2 regions of the Hydrogenophaga sp. GW101-3F08 genome follow, and region 2 is predicted to be linked to the other one. Evidence: predicted binding sites of a transcription regulator. Region 2 holds the regulator's gene; the other holds the start of a gene.
What was found. Region 2 encodes FliA, which starts transcription of late flagellar genes. Its sites were predicted from a motif close to CTAAAGTTTNNNNNNNNNNNGCCGNTA; they were not measured.
Positions count from the first base shown of each region.

Region 1: nosR (response regulator c-di-GMP phosphodiesterase, NosR family) is a predicted target of FliA. The motif match lies at 1,931-1,957, and genes of this name have one in related genera.

Region 1 is NZ_JBWKZP010000003.1:480,506-483,910, forward strand. It holds gene hpf (ribosome hibernation-promoting factor, HPF/YfiA family) at 53-382, opposite strand; gene AC07YZ_RS11705 (MFS transporter) at 553-1,791, opposite strand; gene nosR (response regulator c-di-GMP phosphodiesterase, NosR family) at 1,989-3,374, shown strand; gene AC07YZ_RS11715 (PAS domain S-box protein) at 3,371-3,405, shown strand, end outside.
Region 2 is NZ_JBWKZP010000005.1:57,440-60,844, reverse strand. It holds gene AC07YZ_RS14330 (hypothetical protein) at 1-888, opposite strand, end outside; gene AC07YZ_RS14325 (RNA polymerase sigma factor FliA) at 1,026-1,742, opposite strand; gene AC07YZ_RS14320 (hypothetical protein) at 1,745-2,557, opposite strand; gene flhF (flagellar biosynthesis GTPase FlhF) at 2,550-3,405, opposite strand, start outside.

The DNA of each region.
Region 1 (3,405 bases), on a different contig from region 2:
GCTGCATTGCAACATAACGACCGGGCCGCCGGTGGGCGACCCGTGATTTCCATCACATCAAACGTTTGGCACTCTCGTGGGCATGGTCTTGTGCTTTGTCCTTGTAGCGCAACACCTGCCGGTCCAGCTTGTCGGCCAGCTCGTCCACGGCGGCGTACAGATCGGCGTGAGCGCTTTCGGCGAACAGATCCCGTCCCTTGACGTGGATGTTGCATTCGGCCTTCTGGCGCATGTCTTTTTCTTTCAGGTTGTCCACTGTCAGCAGCACCTTGATATCGACCACCTGGTCGAAGTGTCGGGATATGCGTTCAAGCTTGGTCGTGACGTAACCGCGCAGGGCGGGCGTGACCTCGAGGTGGTGACCGCTGATCGTCAAGTTCATGGAAGAGCCTCCTAATGCTCCGGGTTGACACAAGCCGCCGGGCGGTCAGACCTCCCGGCGGCACGGGGATGTCTTGAGCCCACTATGCCCATGAAACCGGGGCGACGCAAGCACGCACCGCAACAAAGGATGAAAACGCGAACCTTGGCACTCAGCTGACCGCCCATGGGTCATGGCGTTGCAGCCTGCCCCACGCCAGCGCCATGCACGCGCAGGCGGCGCGCCATGAAGATGGCGGCCAGGCTGGCGCAGGCCCCCAAAAGACCCGACACCCAGTAGTGTTGAACGAGCCCCGCCGTGTCCCGGCTGATGATGAGCCCGCCCAGAAACGAGGCCAGTCCCATCGCGGCGGATTGCACCGACGCATTGAGGGCCATGAAGGTGCCGCGCAGGGCGGGGTTGGCCGCGCCGGTCACGAGCGCCATGCCGGGGATCATGCGCCCGCTCATGCAGATGAACAGCGCGGTGGACACGATCAACACGCCCCACAGCGGCCACAGCGGCATCAGGGTGGTGGCGAGCATGGGCACGATCACCGCCAGCGCGAGCATGGTGAAGGTCCGGACCTTGCCCAGCCGGTCGGCCAGCCGGCCAAACAGCCGCGCGGTGAACAGGGTGGCCACCCCGCCACACAGGTACAGGTAGGGAATCTGGGTCTCCTGCACCCCCACATTGGTCTGCATGTAGATGGTGAGGTAGGGCAGAACGGTGAAGCCGGTGAACATCAGCAAGGCGGAAAAGGCGAACGCCCGCTGGTGGTTGGGCTCCGCGAGCACCATGCCGATGCCGCGCCAGATCGAGGGCCGGTCCTTGACCAGCAGGTGGTGGTTGAGCCTGGGCAAGGTCAGCGCGGCCCCCAGCGCCAGCACGCCACTGAGCAGCGCGATGCCGATGAAGGGCGCCTGCCAGCTCCAGTGGCTCGCCAGGAACAGCCCCAGGGGAACGCCCGCGACGGTGGACACCGAAAAGGACGACATCACGATGCCCATGGCGCGACCGCGCCGCTCGAAGGGCACCACGTCGGCCACGATGGTCTGCGACAGCGCCGAGAGCACGCCGCCGAACATGCCGGCGGCCACGCGCGCGACCATCAGGAAACCGTAGCCGGGCGCGAGGCCGCAGGCCAGCGTGGCCAGCGCGAACAGCCCGTACAGGGTGATCAGCAGGCGTTTGCGATCAAAACGATCCACATAGGTGGCCGCCGCCAGGCCCGAGGCGCCGGCCGAGAGCGTGTACGCCGACACCAGCAGCCCGAACTGCGCATCGCTGATGCCGAAGAGCCGCGTGAACTGCGGCCCCAGCGGCATCATGATCATGAAATCGAGGATGTGGGTGAACTGGATGCCGGCGATGGTGATCAGCAACCACAGCTCGCGCCGGTGTGACAGGGAAATGGTCTTGTTGTTCATGAATGGGGTCCGGTCCGGCCCTCCGAGAGGCCAGCGGTGGAGGATACGCAGCCAGGCGACCCCGCTCCCGACGCACCGCCAATGCCCTGACAGGCTGCCCTGACTTCCCACCGCCCAGGAGGGGGCGGACACGAAGGGGCTCAAGTGTGATGCCCGGGTGTCGAAATACCCAGGACACACCGGGAGTCCGTGACGCCATGACCACCATTGCCCTTCAAGAGCCACCATCCGCCGCGGCGAATGCCGGGCCACTGGCGGCACCGACGGTTCTGACCGTCGATGACGAACCCTCCGTATTGAGCGCATTGCGCCGCGTCTTCCGGGCACAGGGCATCGCGACCCTGCAGGCCACCAGCGCCGCCGAAGGCCTGGCGCTGCTGAAGACCCACCGGGTGGATCTGGTGATCTCGGACATGCGCATGCCCGAAATGGACGGGGCGCGTTTCCTGGAACTGGTGCGCTCCCATGACGAGGGCATCGCGCGCATTCTGCTGACCGGTTACGCCGACATTTCAGCCACGATCGCGGCCATCAACAAAGGCGCCATCCACCGGTACATCTCCAAGCCATGGGACGACCAGGACCTCGTTCTGGTGGTGCGCGAAGCCCTGATCCGGCGCGGCCTGGAACAGCAGAACGCCGAACTGACCGAGTTGACGAAGCGGCAGAACGAACAGCTTCGCGACGCCAACCAGACCCTGGAGTCGCGCGTGGCCGCGCGAACCGCCGAACTCCAGCAGATCAACGGCATGCTGGACGCGGCATACGAGGATCTGGACAACACCTTCGTGCTGGCGGTCAACGTGTTTTCCAGCCTGATGGAGATGCGCGTCGGCAACTCCGGCCATTCACGCCGGGTGGCGGATCTGAGCCGCGAGACCGCCAGGCGCCTGGGCTTGTCGGACCGCGAGATCCGCGACATCCATCTGGCCGCGCTGGTCCACGACGTGGGCAACATCGGGTTTCCCGACGCGATGCTGGGCAAGTCGGTCTCCGCCTACAACCCGGAAGAAACCCAGCGCTACCGGCGCCACCCGATCGACGGCGAAACCACGTTGATGGCGCTGTCGCAGCTGCAAGGGGTGGCGCGCATCGTGCGCCAGCACCACGAACGCGTGGACGGAAAAGGTTTTCCCGATGGCCTGGCGGCGCCCGAGATCGTGATGGGCGCGCGCATCGTGGCAGCGGCCAGCGATCTGGACGACATGATCAACGGCAACCTGGGGGACCAGCGCTGCACCGTGGAACGCGCGCAGAAATTGCTCCACGGCGGCATTGACACGCGCTACGACCGCTCCGTGGTCGAAACCATGATCAAGGTCGTCGATGACCTGGCGGCCGCGGCCAAGGCGGACGTGCACATGGATGTGCGCGATCTGCGTCCCGGCATGGTGCTGGCACGCGACCTGGTGTCGTCCAGAGGAGCCATCCTGCTGGCGGCGGGCTATGTGTTCGACGAACGCGTGGTCAAGCAGGTGGGCGACTTTTCCGCGAGGGAAGGCGTTCGGCTCACGCTGTGGATCCGCAAGAGCTCGATCCCGCAGGACGCCAAAGCCCTGGATGTGCCGAGGAGCCAGTCATGATGGACGTCGCGGACCAACAGAAATCGAATGC
Region 2 (3,405 bases):
GAAATAACGGGCTTCGAACAGGCAACTGGAGTTCAAGGCGGCGATGGTCCTGATGTTGTCCTGTGCCATCAGGTGGTACGCATTGGCGGATGTGAACGCAACGGAGCCTATGCGGCAAATGGCACGAACGGAGGGACTTGCCTGAACGTCATAGGGGTGCGGCTTGAAGTACGCATGAGCATGCGAATGGCACAGCTCGACCAGTTCTTGCAGATGGCCCTCCAGGCTGCAGAATCCGCCACCATCGGTTTCGACCAGCGACCGGTCGCCGTGGACCTGTCCGAAGATCACCAAGGAGCCTGGAGCTGCGTCGACGGGTGCAGACATCCAGGCCGTCTTGGCCTTGATGTCGGCTGCTCGGCTCCGGATATCGGCTTCCTGAACGGTGTTGAACGACAGCGACTCATGCAGATCCGGGTGGTTGGTTCGCATGGCAAAAATCAGGTCCGGCATGAACCGCACAGCATGCAGGACCACATCGATGTAGGGCACCCCCAGGTCCGTCAGTGCGTCCAACATCACATCGGGCATCTCGTAGCCGATGACCAGCGCGTCTTTGACGGTCGGTGCGAGTTGATCGATCAGGGCCTCTGGTGCCGACTTCAGGGACGCCAGGGTTGTCCAGTTGAGCATGCCAAGATCAAGCCCGAGACGGTCATACAGCGCGGGTGTATCAAAGTAGGTGCTCCTTGTCGGATTGAGTTGCGGATCCCATGTCAAGGATCTGTGATCGACGCCCAACCGCTCGAGATGTGGCGCGACGAGGGCCTGCAGCCATCGGATGTTCTTCCATGTGGCGCTTTCCCATTCGCTTCCGTTGGCAAAGGGCCGAAGCAGATCGCCGGTGAAAACGACCTGCGTGAACTTGGGTTTTCTGGCTGTGTGCATGTCGGTGGCTCGTGCGTTGGATGCAAAAAACCGGCGCGTTCGTCAAAGCAACGCCTGCTTCGTCGCCCACCCGATCGCCAGAAAGGACTGCACGGAGGCGACGCGACAGGCTACGAATCGATCTCCACTCAGAGCGCTCAGTGCTCCCGCAGCTTGGCCCGCAGGCGCGCGATGGACTGGCTGTGCAGCTGGCAGATGCGCGACTCGGTCACGCCGAGCACGGCGGCAATTTCCTTGAGATTCATGTCGTGCTCGTAGTACATGCTCATGATGTGCTGCTCGCGCTCGGGCAGCACCTTGATGGCGGCCACCAGGGCGGTGCGCATGCGGTGGTCCTGCAGCACGGCCGAGGGCTCGGCCTCGGTGTCGCCCATGTGGCGGTCCAGGAAGCTGTCTTCGTCGTCGCCGTGGCCACTGATGTCTTCCAGGTACACGAGCTGGGTGCCGCGCACCTTGGCCAGCAGGTGCTGGTATTCGGCCAGCTCCATGCCCAGCTCCTTGGCGATCTCGGACTCCATGGGCGCGCGGTGCAGCTTCTGCTGCAGGCGGTGCACGGCGCCCTCGATGTCTTTCTGGCTCTTGCGCGAGCCGCGGCTCATCCAGTCGCCCTCGCGCAGCTCGTCGATCATGGCGCCGCGGATGCGCTGGCTGGCGAAGGTCTCGAACTGCACGCCCTGCGCGGGCTCGAAGCGCGCAATGGCTTCGGTCAGGCCGATCATGCCGACCTGGATCAGGTCGTCGAGCTCCACGCTGGGCGGCAGCTTGGCGATCATGTGGTGGGCCAGGCGACGCACCAGCGGGCTGTATTTGCGCAACTGGTCGTCCCGGTTGAGGGTGCCTTTGGCGGTGTACATCGTCAGCTCCAGGAGGTGTGGGCGGTCGCGGCGCGGCCGGCCTGCGGGGCGGAAAATTGGGGCAGCCACAGGTTGCGGTGGGCATCCGCGCGCGGGTCGCAGCGGGTGAGCGCGCTTTCCTGCACGCGCAGGCCCCAGGTGTTCAGGGGCCAGGCGTCCACCGACAGGTCCAGGTAGCGCCGGGCACAGTCGGCCACCGTGTCCACCACCTGCCGCAGCGGTGCCGTCTCGGGCTCCAGGCCCTGCGCCAGCGGCGCGAGCACCGGCGAGATGCCGGCCGCGTGCAGCAGCTTGAGCGCGCCATAGGCGTCGATGCTGGCCTGCGGCTGGGGCAACACGGGCACCAGCGCGCGCGCGGGCAGCCCCGACAGCAGCGTGGCAAGGCCCTGCGGGGGCGCGAACAGCAGCACCAGCGCGCGCGGCCCGAAGGGCGCGAGCAGGCGCGAGAGCGCCACCGCGCCGCCCGAGGCCAGGGCGGTCTGCTGCAGGGCCTGCATGCCGAGCGCGCCGGGCATGACCAGCCAGTCCACCCCGTCGCCCGAGCGGGCCAGGCCGCAGATGGACGGGTCGTGCATCGCGTGCAGCAGGCCCAGGTGGGCGCCGTCGTTGCCGCGGCGCACCGGTGTTTCGCTGGCGGTGGCGTCGATGATCACGACCTCGCGGCCAAGCGCGGTGAGGTGGGCCGCCAGGGTGCACAGAAGTTCGTAGGCGCGCGCGGGCTGCGCGGGGCTGGCCACCGGCATCACGCTGGGACCGCTGGCGCGGGCGGGTTCGGCGCGCAGGCCAGCCGCCTGATCGAAACCGAACTCAAACATGCGAGGCTCCCAGGTCGAGGCCGAGGCTCGAAGCCTGGGCGAAATAGAAACCCATGTCGGTGGATTGCGGGTCAAAGGCGGACTTGCCATCGGTGCCCATGGACACCCGCACCAGCGCGCTGGCCTCGGGGTTCTGCCAGTCCTCGGGCACGCGCTGGCCGTTGGCCACGCCGCGCAGCACCACCTGGTGGCGGATCAGCGCGTCCAGCGCCGGGCCGAGCTTGACGGCCTCGTCCACCTTGGAGAGCACCACGCCGTGCAGGGTGTTGGCCTTGAAGGCGGTGAGCACGTCGTCCAGCGTGTCGCCGTGCGAGCTGGCGTTGAGCACCAGGGTCTTCTTGACCTTGGGCATGTCCAGCACGTCGAGCATGTCCTGGATGCGCTGGTCGCGCTGGCCCAGGCCGGCGGTGTCCACGATCACCATGCGCTTGTTGGCCAGCAGGCTGAGCAGGTCCTTGAGCGCGGCGCGGTCGTGCGCCAGGTGGGCCACCACGCCGAGCATGCGGCCGTAGGCGCGCAGCTGTTCGTAGCCCGAGACGCGGTAGGTGTCGAGCGTGATCATGCCCACCGAGGCGGGGCCGTACTGCTTGACGCACTGGGCCGCGAGCTTGGCGGCGGTGGTGGTCTTGCCCACGCCTGTGGCGCCGATCAGGGTGACCACGCCGCCTTCGTCGCACAGGCCGGCGCCGGGGCTGGCGGTGCGCAGGTTGCGCGCCAGAACGTCCATGACCCAGCGCATGGCCTCGGGCGCGGTGGCGTCGGCCGGCATGCGCTCCAGCACCGCGCGCGCCATGGCGGGCGAAAAACCGGAGCGGATGAGCTTGAGCATCAACCCGGACTGGATCGGG